Regions from separate parts of the Caldalkalibacillus salinus genome, predicted to be linked through region 3. Evidence: riboswitches for the same ligand, from Rfam matches in the RefSeq annotation. Region 3 holds a riboswitch; each other region holds the start of a gene.
The links. A riboswitch is a leader RNA that binds a small molecule or an ion and turns the genes downstream of it on or off. The one in region 3 is predicted to bind S-adenosylmethionine.
Positions count from the first base shown of each region.

Region 1: it holds a riboswitch for S-adenosylmethionine, as region 3 does, so the genes downstream of both, JKM87_RS09470 (YezD family protein) here and JKM87_RS08130 (PLP-dependent aspartate aminotransferase family protein) in region 3, are expected to answer to the same signal.
Region 2: it holds a riboswitch for S-adenosylmethionine, as region 3 does, so the genes downstream of both, JKM87_RS10710 (methionine ABC transporter ATP-binding protein) here and JKM87_RS08130 (PLP-dependent aspartate aminotransferase family protein) in region 3, are expected to answer to the same signal.

Region 1 covers NZ_JAERVL010000013.1:17,793-22,103, reverse strand. The annotation lists gene JKM87_RS09485 (nitrite/sulfite reductase) at 1-70, shown strand, start outside; gene JKM87_RS09480 (anthranilate phosphoribosyltransferase) at 154-1,218, shown strand; gene JKM87_RS09475 (sirohydrochlorin chelatase) at 1,178-1,993, shown strand; SAM riboswitch class I at 2,072-2,198, shown strand; gene JKM87_RS09470 (YezD family protein) at 2,300-2,491, shown strand; gene JKM87_RS09465 (methionine biosynthesis PLP-dependent protein) at 2,690-3,976, shown strand; gene metC (cystathionine beta-lyase) at 3,969-4,311, shown strand, end outside.
Region 2 covers NZ_JAERVL010000015.1:231,193-235,503, forward strand. The annotation lists gene JKM87_RS10700 (MetQ/NlpA family ABC transporter substrate-binding protein) at 1-502, opposite strand, end outside; gene JKM87_RS10705 (methionine ABC transporter permease) at 561-1,247, opposite strand; gene JKM87_RS10710 (methionine ABC transporter ATP-binding protein) at 1,244-2,260, opposite strand; SAM riboswitch class I at 2,390-2,505, opposite strand; gene JKM87_RS10715 (anti-sigma-I factor RsgI family protein) at 2,659-4,089, opposite strand; gene sigI (RNA polymerase sigma-I factor) at 4,082-4,311, opposite strand, start outside.
Region 3 covers NZ_JAERVL010000012.1:13,095-17,405, reverse strand. The annotation lists gene JKM87_RS08135 (cell wall hydrolase) at 1-1,356, shown strand, start outside; SAM riboswitch class I at 1,541-1,659, shown strand; partial or broken gene JKM87_RS08130 (PLP-dependent aspartate aminotransferase family protein) at 1,891-3,686, shown strand; gene JKM87_RS08125 (aliphatic sulfonate ABC transporter substrate-binding protein) at 3,724-4,311, shown strand, end outside.

The DNA of each region.
Region 1 (4,311 bases), on a different contig from region 3:
ACGCGTAGGAGTGGCACATCTCCAGCAAAAACTAGACGATATCCTTGCCATCGGAGTAGAAGCGTCCTAACCACTAACATATCAATGGCCTAAGCGTAGAAAAGGCAATGATGGCGTGATGACTTGAGCATGTAGGCTAAGGGGGAACTGAACATGGAGCAATGGTTAAAAATCGTAGCCAGGGGAAAGAAAGGTTCAAAAGACTTGACGTATGCTCAGGCTGAATCAGTAGCGGAACGTATCATCTCAGGTGAAGCAACGGACGCGCAAATTGGGGCGTTCCTCGTCGCACAACGCCTGAAAACGGAGTCGGTGGATGAGGTGCTCGCTTTTTGTAAACGACTGAGAGCCCCTATCATGAATAACGCCAATGCACAGACATTGGCAACAAATTTTCATTCTAAACCAATCATAGACTTAGCGGGTCCTTATACGGGGCGCCATACGTTTGCAGCTACCCTTCCCTCAGCTATCTTAATGGCCCAGAGTGGGGTGCCGGTCTATACGCATAGTAGTCCAAGTTTACCTCCTAAGTGGGGTGTATCGTTGGCTGATATGGCCCAAGGCTTAGGGTTGCCAACGTCGGAGACATTACAGGATCTCAATCAACAATTGAAGGAGACGAACATGGGTTTTGCGCTCACAGAGCACTTGTGTGCCCCACTTGCCCAGATTCGTCATATTCGAGAAGAAATCGGGGTGCGTACATTTCTGAACACGGTTGAGAAATTACTTAATATCACACAGGCGCATACGTTAATCGTCGGCGTTTTTCACCGTACTGTCATCGACTTACATGTGGCACTCGTGAGAGCTTTAGGTTATCGGGAAGCATATATCGTTCAGGGAGTGGAAGGCTCAGAGGATCTCCCCTTACATCGAAAGAGCTTCTACTATAAGGTGACCCCCGAAGAGGTTCACGCATTGGAAATTGATCCTGAAGATTACGGGCTTAAGCGCAAAAGAGATCGTTCACGAGAGACGTTAAATCTCGAACAACAAATTGAAATCATTCAGCGCATTTTAAAAGGGGATACATCAGCAGACATTGCCGACTTTCGAGCCCAAGTGCTTTTTAACACAGCGGTGCGTTACTATTTCTGTGGCCGTTTTCCCACAGTTAGTGAGGCTTTACAATTTACCGAACAGCAGTTAAAAGAACCAAAAGGAGTCTATCATGAGTGGGATGTATTCAAATCTACGCTTGTCTCGCGGTGATTTAAGGCAAGGGGTGCTCATCATCGCTCACGGCTCACGCAATCCGAACTGGGTTAAGCAAATTGACCGGCTTTGTCGGCGGGTGCGATCACCCATTCCGATGGTGATCAGCTATTTGGAGCTTGTTGAGGAGAGAAGCATCGCCGAAGGTGTGCAAAAACTTGAACAACAAGGGGTGCAAGACATTATCGTTGTTCCGCTATTCGTTTGTTCAGGGAGTACGCATCTCGCGGAGATCCAATATATACTTGGAATCAATCGGCGGTGTGTAAGACCAACAGACGTCCCCAGAGTACGGACGAATGCCAGAATACAGTGGTGTCCTCCGATTGATGATCATCCTAATCTAGTGTCCATCCTCCGTCAGCGCCTAGGGCAGGTGATGCAAAGTAGCCATCAGCCTGTATTGCTCGTCGCTCATGGCAGTGATAAGGCTCATTGGCTGACAAAGTGGCAAACGGTTTTAGCAAGCATCGTGCGACAGTTGAAAAAAGAGACAGGTCTAGAGCACGTAAGCTATGCCACCTTACTTCCTGATCAACTGCCAAGTAAAATCCGATCCCTGGAAGAGGTCAATCAAGAAGCTCCCATGGTGGTTTTACCTCTTTTTATCGCTGAGGGTTACTTCACCTCTCATGTGATCCCAAGTCGTTTACAGTCGGTGCGTTACGTCCGAGGGAGAGCGATTCTACCTCATCCGCTCATAAGTTTATGGATAGAGGATCAAATACAAGCGCGTTTAACATCAAGTGTAGAAAAATTAAAAATAAATTAAAAAATACATTGACGAGACCTCAAGTCAGGAGTATAATTGGTTAAAATTACAAATTGAAAATCACATATTCATTAAGAACTCTTATCAAGAGAGGTTGAGGGAACTGGCCCTATGATACCTCGGCAACCATTGTGTGGCTTCTCGATTGACAGTCCACACAAAAGGTGCCAAATCCAGCAGAACGCTTGGTTCTGAAAGATGAGAGGTCGGACTAAAAATAAACTTATAAGCGTCGACCTCTTATCAGAGGTCGTTTTTTATTTAAAAAAAAACGCCTCTGAACATCATAGTGGAGGAGGAGAAACCATGCCTAAAAATGAAACTAGTACAATCCCTCACGAAACGTATAACAGAATAACCGAAGCTTTATCAGGATTGGAGTATGGCTCAGTACAGATTGTGGTACACGATTCACAAATCGTAGAGATTCATCGCTTGGATAAACAAAGATTCCCACTTGAAAAAGGAAACAAGCAAAAGGATAAGCGTCAATCGTAGTTCTGTATATAACGCATTATACTTAGCTTGTTGTACTTGGCTTAGGATTTAGAAACAATGCTAAAAACGCGTCAATATATAGCAGCAGAGTGCTGACCGGACAACCGGAGGCTCTCGTACATGACATCGTTTTAAAACGTATGTGTCAGTATGAGGGCCTCTTTTTATTTGATGGATAGGGGGATGAGAGGGATGAGCATGAAAAGACAAAAAGAGAAATCGTACGAGTTAGAAACACAGCTCGCACAGATTGGGAATCGTAGTGAGACTGAAACTGGAACCGTCAGTACACCTGTTTTTTTCTCTACGGCTTACCGCCATGGTGGACTAGGACAATCGACAGGGTACGAGTATACGCGCACGGGTAATCCTACACGTGACGTTTTAGAACGTACCATTGCAGATCTAGAAAAAGGAGATCAAGGATTCGCTTGTAGCTCAGGTATGGCCGCCATCCAATTAGTATTAAGCTTGTTTGAACAAGGAGATGAGATCATCGTTGGTCAGGATCTTTATGGCGGGACGTATCGTTTGTTTGAGCATTTACGCCAGTGCTATGGGATTGTTTTTCATTACGTCGATATCCGTGAACCTGAGGCATTCACAACAGCGCTCAGTAGTCATACCAAAGCGATTTTTATAGAGACGCCAACCAATCCTTTGATGCATCAGGCAGATTTAGCAGCTTTAAGCGCTATCGCCCAAGCTCACAAGCTCACTTTCATCGTGGATAACACGCTGAATACACCCTTGCGGCAACAGCCGATTCGTTCAGGAGCCGATATTGTGATACATAGTGCGACCAAGTATTTAGGAGGACATAATGATGTGTTAGCTGGTCTTATTGTGGCCAAAGGAGCTGATTTATGTGAGAGACTTGCCACTTTGCATAATGCGATAGGATCGACATTGTCTTCACTTGACGCCTGGTTGCTCATGAGAGGGATGAAAACTTTAGCACTCCGTTTAGAAAAACAGGAAACCAATGCCCAGCGAGTGGTTGCCTACCTCAAAGCACATGAATACGTCGATGACGTGTTCTACCCTGAGATTGGGGGATTGGCCTCTTTTAGGATAAAAAAAGAAGAGGCGGTCGGGCCGTTGCTTAGGCACCTTCAGCTTATTACCTTTGCTGAGAGTCTCGGTGGTGTAGAAACCTTTATCACTTATCCGGCGACGCAGACACACGCCGATATACCTGCGGATATTCGTATCAAAAATGGCGTGTGTAATAGACTGTTGCGTATCTCAGTAGGGATTGAGCAGAGTACAGATATCATCGATGATCTTGATCAAGCCCTCACACAAGCCATAGCAGACACACAAGCGATAGCAAACACACAAGCCATAGAAGATACAAAAGTCATAGCAGACTCACAGGCCATAAACCAAACGCAAAATAAAATGGCGCATTCACCATCTGTGCAGTCTGACGTTAAGGCATCCGGTACGGCCTCAACTAAGGGGGTGTCTATAGATGAGTAAGCAAAACTATCATGTGCGAACAGAGACGCAGTTGGTTCACAATGAGCATGCTGTCCAGCCGGATACGGGAGCAGTCAGTGTACCCGTTCATCACGCTTCAACCTTTCACCAGCGTCAGACGGATACGTTAGGCACCTATGATTACAGCCGCTCAGGCAACCCAACACGGGAAGCGCTAGAAGAGACGATCGCTCAATTGGAAGGGGGGACGAGAGGTTTTGCCTTTGCCTCAGGCATGGCCGCCATCTCAACAGCATTCTTATTGTTTTCTAAAGGCGATCACGTTCTCATATCTGAAGATGTGTACGGTGGAACTTACCGTATGGTGACAGGCG
Region 2 (4,311 bases), on a different contig from region 3:
CTTCTTCTAATGTGATTAAGCCTTCTGACTCTAGTAAGGCTAGGAAACGGCCTTCTTCAGATACGGCCATCGGGTGTAAGATTGTAGCTCCCTGAGGAAGTTCTTCTATAGAATCATAGTGGGCAGAGTATGCGCCCATCGGTTCGATATGCACACCGACAACGTCTACGAGATTATATCCTGCTGCCTCATTCTCAGCTTTTAAATAAGGAATGTGTTGAAAAAAGTTGGCGTCGATTTCGCCAGCGTCCAATGTTTGGTTAGGTGTTGTGTAATCTGTAAACTCGACGATGTCTAATGCGATTCCTTCTTCTTCAAGCATCGGTTTTACAAATTCTAAAATTTCAGCATGAGGGACCAAGGTTGCCCCCACTGTTAACTCTTGCACTTCTTCCCCATTTTCATTTCCAGCACCTTCATTATCTCCACCTTGCCCTTGTCCACATGCCGCAAGAACTAAGATAAGAGCAAAAATAAAGCCAAACTGTAAAATTTTCTTCATGGTTTTCTCTCCTTTTTCTTTTTTATTATTTTTGGGTTATTGATATATATTTTAAACTTTACCGCTTGTCTATTTTCCTAACGATAAAGTCCCCAAGCATCTGAAAGATTTGTACCATAATAATGATGTTTATCGTTGAAATCCAGATGACATCCCACTGGTGACGCTGGTATCCCATGAATGCCAAGTGTCCTAATCCGCCCGCCCCAATCAGTCCAGCCATAGCGACATAGCCAATAAGTGCAATTCCTGTGACGGTAATGCCTGATACTAACGCCGGTTTAGATTCAGGAAGCAATACTTTATATATAATCTGGAGGTTGGACGCGCCCATCGACTTAGCCGCTTCAACAACCCCTTTTGGAATTTCTCTGAGACCAATTTCAACTAATCTGGCGTAGAATGGCGCAGCACCAATAACTAGAGCAGGAATCGCTGTTTTAGCCCCGATGGCACTACCTAATAGCGCTCTAATGATAGGGACGAGTAAGATTAAAAGAATAATGAAAGGAATAGAGCGAAAAATATTCACAAATGCGCTCACAGCTCTGTATAGCTTCTGGTTTTGCCATGGGTTCCCCTCAGCCGTCATATACAGGAGTATGCCAAGTATCACGCCAAAGATGGCAGTGAAGAGAATGGACACGCCCATCATATACAGTGTCTCTACAGTCGCATCCCATACTCGGTCCCAGCGTACATTGGGCACGACATCTTGCTGAAACCCATTCAATAGGTCTGTCATGTTGCTAACACCTCCACTTCTACTCCTTGATTTCGGAGGTAGGTCAGTCCTTTCTCTATGTCACGATCTTGACCACTAATGTGCAGTATGAGTGTCCCGTAGGAAGAATCTTTAAGACGACTCACCTTCCCTTGCAGGATATTCACTTCTAATGTTGTTTCTCTGATTAACCCGTTAATGATTGGCTTTTCCGCCTCTTCGCCAACAAAGTGACATTGTATCACTTGGCCACCATCGATGTCCCAATCCGCATGTACTTCTAATGCTTCATTCGACTCGGTCACCTGCTTCACAAACCTTCGCGTCATATCTTGCTGCGGATTCTGAAAGACCTCTATGACATGACCCATTTCAACAACTTTCCCACTATCCATCACCGCCACTCTGTCACATATCTTGCGGATAACATGCATTTCATGTGTGATAAGGACAACTGTTAATCCTAGCTTTTTGTTGATGTCTTGTAGTAATTGCAAAATGGCATCCGTTGTCTTAGGGTCCAAGGCTGAGGTGGCTTCATCACATAGTAACACTTTTGGATTATTGGCCAATGCGCGCGCAATCCCGACACGTTGTTTTTGTCCGCCACTCAGTTGTGATGGATACTGGTCCTCTTTACCTTCTAGCTCAACTAAACGTACCAGTTCCATGACCCTCTCTTCCCGCTGCTCAGGTGGGACTTTTGCTATTTCTAAGGGAAATGCGATGTTCTCCTTGACGGTCCGTGACCAGAGCAAATTAAAGTGCTGAAAGATCATGCCGATTTCTTGTCTCTGCTTTCGCAATTCAGTAGAGGGGAGTGCACTGATATCAACACCATCGATGTGGACGGCGCCACTCGTTGGCCTCTCAAGCAGATTTAGCATACGAATGAGTGTACTCTTCCCAGCTCCACTATAACCTATGACCCCAAATACTTCCCCTTTTTGGATGTCTAACTGTACATGGTCCACCGCTGTTACGGATTGTTGATTCCCACGGAAAACTTTAACCACGTCTTGTAAGTTAATCATCCTACCACCTCACTTTCTATTTAAACAATATAGATCCATCGTTAATACATTGTAGCGAACAGCAAATACATCCATAAAAAAAATCCTTTCAGCTTCAAAGCGGAAAGGATGCGAGTTATTATCTTCATCCTCTCATCACTCGAAGATTTACCTCTTCGCAGGAATTGGCACCTTTCCTTCATGTCGTCCACGAAGGCGGTTGCCGGGTTTCATAGGGCCAGTCCCTCCACCTCTCTCGATAAGAGTGCATGTATCATTCAGTTTATAAGTCACTGAAGAAGATAATAACATGACTTTATTTAGTTGTAAACCGTTTTGTTAAGCATGAAAAAGTTGGCAGTTCTATCTCCAACTGGCTTAAGCCAGCAATATCTTCTGCGAATGTATTTAATCACGTTCTAAGGTGTCGTTGCAAGGTGAAGCCAACTCTTATTATCATGGGTGCTTTGAGCGTCATCCAATTGTCCATTGACGTCATTTTTCATGTTCTCTTGGGATTTAGGTCCGTTTTGATGTCCATTCCCATGTTCCCCTTTACCCGGTGTGTGTTTTTTTTTATCATCGGAGCTTGATCCAGATGACTCACGTTGTTTCTCTTTGTTATCTTTTTCTAAACCGGGAGGGATAAATAATAGGCCTGGTGCATTCAAACGTCCTTTACCGGACTTTTTTTCCTCAGAGGCACCTTCTTCATCCGAACTTTCAGTCATACCTTCAACTTCTATATTAACGCTTTTATCTTCAGAGTCTGGATGATTGCCATTGTTGCCTTGGCCTTTGTTGTTACCTTGGCCTTTGTTACCATTGCCTTTATTGCCTTGACCCTGGTTACCTTGGCCTTTATTGCCTTCACCTTTGTTACCTTGGCCTTTGTTGCCTTGATTGTCTTGACCCTCATGACCTTGGCCTTTGTTACCATTAACACCTTTACCGTTTTCTTGACCTTCTTCAGAAGCGTTATGATGTCCATTCGATTGACCTGGTTGTTCATCTACATCCTCTTCAGCTTCACCATTGTCCTTATGATTGGATATCACATTTTGTAAGCCGTTAAACTCTTGTGCCAACTCCGCAATGGATTGACCTTTTAATTCCTCAAGGTTGATGTCTACCCCTTGTTCTTTAGCTCCCAAATAAATGGAGTAACGCCCGGTAGACATACCCTCTTCTTGCGCTTTCGTACGTACCTCTTCATCCACTGTTACTTTGTGAAGCTTCACTTTGTTCTCTTGTTCTGCCTCTGTTTCCTCTACAGGCTCATGACTGACTTCACTCTCGATAAGCTGTAAGGCAGTATCAACGTTTTCTGTGTATTTCGTTTCACTATCTTGGTCAACGAATGACGTGGCTAATAGCACATCTTGGTTCCCCTCAAGAAAGCCATCGATTCTTGCTTGGGAAATCACGTCATATGTTAGTTCTGGAAGTGACTTTCCTTTCCATTCATCACTAAGATGTGAAACTAGGAGCTTCCCATCATCATTTAGAGGTTCTAAACTAATGACTTCCATGGACTTATTAAGGCCCATTTCGATACTAGGATTGATGTCGATGTTGACATAGGCTACTGCGGTATCATCAGCTCCAAAAGGGACGAGGGCGAACATGGATGCGAATACTAATAAGAAGGAAGCGACTAAGGCTAATGCTGGTACAGTTTTCTTCTTTCTGCTTTTGACTTCGAACGGTACAACTTGAGCAGAAGGTACGTCAACTTCCATTCCAACTTCCCAGTGCAGTTTGTTTGCTTTGACTTTACGGAATTCGCCTTCAGGGGTCATGACAACTGCTTCGTCATTTTTCATTTCTAGAATGAGTCCCTTATTCACTGATTTCCCTCCCTTCTTTCATGTCTTCCTCTGGCTCGATATAGGATTGCAGTGATTCATACCCTCCGATATAAATCAACGCCATCGCTATTATATACTTTCGATTCCTCTCTACCGTTTTACGACTGCAGTTCACAAATTTTAATAATTCTTTCATCGGAAGTTGCTTTTTTTCCTTTAAATGAAAAACAAATTCTTGGTGTGTGGCGAGGGTTTTGGCGA
Region 3 (4,311 bases):
CTGGCGGAGACAATGTTTGTTGTCGACGGTGAGGAGGTGGCTGCAGACGATCCGATCATGCTGAGAGATGGCCGATTGTTTGTCCCCGTCCGCTTTGTCTCGCAGTCATTAGGGGCTGTAATGGAGTGGGAACAAGCGACCTCTTCGTTACATATTACTTCTCAGGCAGATGACCAAATGACATTCACACTGGATAGTAAGATCATTAAATTCAACGGTGAAGAGTACATTCTCGATGCGGCTCCGTTTCTTCATGACGGAAGAACATACCTTCCTGTGAGACATGTGGCTGAACTGTTACACGCAAAAGTCTATTGGGAAAGAGACAAAAAGCGGGTACACATCATAGATAAACCGTTACACGTTGTGCAAGAAGGGGAGACATTACAAGAGATTAGTGAAGCGGTTGATATCCCCATCGATGAACTGAGAGAACGGAACGATATACATGATGTTCAAGCGTCTGTGGCCGCCGTTAACTTAGATCAGAACCAGGAGGAAGAGCAAGAAATCGCTGCTGAGGATACCACAGAAGAAGATGATACAACGGTGAATGGTGAGCCGTCATACCAAGAGAGTGATGGGACAGAAGAGAGCGACGGCACGTCTGAAGATGGACAAGCAATAGACGAAGACCAAACGTCTGAAGATGGACAAGAAACAGATGAAGACCAAACGTCTGAAGATGGAGAAACAGATGAGGACCAAACGTCCGAAGATGGACAAGAAACAGACGAGGACCAAACGTCTGAAGATGGACAAGAAACAGATGAGGACCAAACATCACAAGATAACCAAGGATCAGAAGAAGAACCGAGAACAGAAGAGGATCAAGAATCTGAAGAGAACCAGGCGTCCGAGGATGAACAGAGCGCTGAAGAGGACAAGCTAACAGAAGAAGAATTATTGCAAGCGCTAGAGGATTATGAAAATGGTAAGATCCTCAAAGCGGGGCAAGAACTGAGAGTCGTGATTCCTCAAGTCACGGAAAATAAACTTGATGAGAAAGAGCTTGAACTCCTAGCACGCATCATCTACGTTGAGGCAGGCTATGAACCCTTTAAGGGACAAGTTGCTGTTGGTAACGTCGTCATGAACCGTGTAGAGAGTGCCTATTTTCCTAATAGTATTCGAGACGTGATCTACCAGCCGAATCAATTCACCCCTGTAAGAAACGGCAGATTTCACTCTGCAGTACCGAGTGAAACAGCTTATCTCGCCGCTCGGGAAGTGTTTGCTGGTACAGAATATGTTGGAGATGCGTTGTATTTCTATAACCCTAGACTCGCCGATAACGCATTTTTCCGCTCACGGGAAGTGGTGGCTGATATAGCAAACCACCGTTTTCTTAGATAAAGGACACCTTAGACCCTGTGACCTGCGGGCCTGTTACAGGGAGAGGAAGATGACTGTCAATATTTTTTGTAAAAAGTATTGACACCCAATTTAATTCAATATATGATTAGTATCAACATTTCAAAACACAAACGATTAAACATCAAGACCAACTTTACATTGTGAACAACTTCATACACGCTATATCTTATCCAGAGAGGTGGAGGGACTGACCCTATGAAACCTCGGCAACCAGCATTAACGATTAATGCCCGGTGCCAATTTCAGAGTGATGGATGATTTGATCCACTCCGAAGATGAGATGAACGGTAGCATTGATAACTAGATTTTATCTAGTCATGAATACTAGCCCTTCTCTCATTTGAGTGAAGGGCTTTTTATATTTTAGGAGGTGGGGAGAACGGAGAACGGGAGAACATACCATACAAATTGAACACAGAACATTTCCAAGATTCAGAAGATAAGGATAGTCGAGGCCCATTTCCACTATGAAGAAGATTTACATTTTTTAAAATTCCAAAGGAGGATTTTATCATGAGTGAAGAAAACAACGAAACTTACGGAATAGAGACTTTAGCTTTACACGGAGGGCAAGCACCGGACCCTACGACAGGATCTAGAGCCGTACCGATTTATCAAACGAGTTCTTATGTTTTCCATGACACGGACCACGCGCAAAGCTTGTTCGCACTTGAAGAGCCGGGCAACATCTATACGAGAATCACGAATCCAACCTCAGACGTGCTAGAAAAGCGTATAGCGTTACTAGAGGATGGCGTAGGAGCTCTCGCTGTCGCATCAGGTCAATCGGCAATTACGCTGGCTATTTTAAATATTGCACATGCTGGCGATGAGATCATCTCAACCACTAACTTGTACGGGGGTACATACAACCTATTTGCCAATACGTTGCCCAAATACGGAATCAAGGTCACTTTTGTCGATGATCGTGACCCAGAGAACGTACGCAAGGCGATTACACCACAAACAAAGGCGATCTTCTCCGAAATTATCGGGAACCCAAGTTTGAACGTGTTAGACGTAGAGCAAGTAGCCGATATTGCGCATGAAGCGGGTATCCCTCTCATTGTTGATAACACGTTTGCCACACCGTATCAATGCCGTCCAATTAGCTGGGGAGCAGACATCGTGGTTCACTCAGCGACCAAATGGATTGGCGGACACGGGACATCAATCGGTGGTTTGATCGTCGATGGGGGACGCTTCGATTGGAATAGTGAGAAGTTCCCAGGATTCACAGAACCGGATCATAGTTACCATGGTGTACGCTATGCTGTCGACTTCGGCACACTCGCCTTCATCACTAAGGTACGGGTGCAATTACTGAGAGATATGGGACCGGCTTTAAGTCCATTTAACTCATTCTTATTACTTCAAGGGCTGGAAACTCTCCATCTCCGTGTCAGAGAGCATGCCAATAACGCTAAGGAGATCGCTTCCTTCCTACAAGAGCATCCTGCTGTAGATTGGGTTTCCTACCCGGGGCTAGAAGATCACCCATCCCACGATCTGGCGAAAAAGTATCTTAACGGTCATTTCGGGGCCATCGTGAACTTCGGAATAAAAGGGGGTCGAGAAACAGGGCGCCAGTTCATAGATTCCGTTTCTCTATGGTCACATCTGGCTAACGTGGGAGACGCCAAGTCACTCGTGATTCACCCTGCGAGTACGACACACCAGCAGTTAAGTGCGGAAGACTTAGAAGCCACAGGGGTGACGGAAGATCTTGTAAGGTTGTCCGTTGGGATTGAATCCGTTGAAGATTTAAAACAATCCTTAGATAAAGCTTTACTCGCGGCCACAGGGCTCAGCGCCGAAAAAAAAAACACAGTCTAATTAACGATGAAGGCGTGATCCGCTGGGCTTTAGATTCATCACTCGTGAGGGAAACGGTGGACGGTCAAGAGGTGCAACGTCCGAAGACGCTGGCGATTGTGGGCTTATCAAGTAATCCAGCCCGACCGAGTCATCGACTAGCGAGGAAAATGCAACGATTGGGGTATAAAATCATCCCTGTGAACCCGAGAGAAACAGAGGTTCTAGGTGAGCAAGCGTATCCCGATCTGCGTTCCGTTCCCGAAAAAATCGATGTGTGTCAAATCTTCAGAAGCCCAGCAGCCGCAGTGGAACTAGCAAAAGAGGCCGCCGAAGTCAGACCGAAAGTATTTTGGCTACAAGAGGGTGTCATTTCTGAAGAGGCGGCCCAAATTGCGAGAGATGCTGGTTTAGAAGTGGTACACAACCGATGCACGTATAAGGAAGCCCAACGTTTAAGAGGCACGATTGTGACGTATGCGTGTGAGCTCTAGACATTGGAGACAGACATACAAATAGGAGTGGAGAGCCATGAAAAAAAATATCATAAGTGCTCGTTTGTTCCTTCTTTTGGTCGCATGCCTGGTGGTCATAGCCACCGGGTGTGCGCAACAAACGAGTAGCGATAAACCTGAAAAGATTGTATTGGATTATGCCTACTATTCACCGACAAGCCTCGTGTTAAAAGAGTTTGGCTGGGCGGAAGAAGCGTTTGCCGAAGAAGGGATTGAAGTAGAGTTCGTCCTAAGTCAAGGAAGTAACAAAGCCCTTGAATTACTCAATAGCGATAGTGTGGATTTTGGTTCGACAGCAGGTGCAGCCGCCCTGATCTCTAAGGCTAACACCAATGCACCGATCGAAGCGGTATATATTTATTCTAAGCCTGAATGGACCGCACTCGTCACGAATGCCGATTCTGGTATACAGAGCGTAGAAGACCTCAGTGGGAAACGAGTCGCAGCCACACTCGGCACTGATCCATTTATTTTCTTATTACGAGCTTTGAATGAAGTGGGCTTATCCCAAGAAGATATTGAACTTGTTCCCCTACAGCATGGAGATGGGGCGATGGCGCTAACCTCAGAGCAAGTAGATGCTTGGGCAGGTCTCGATCCTCAT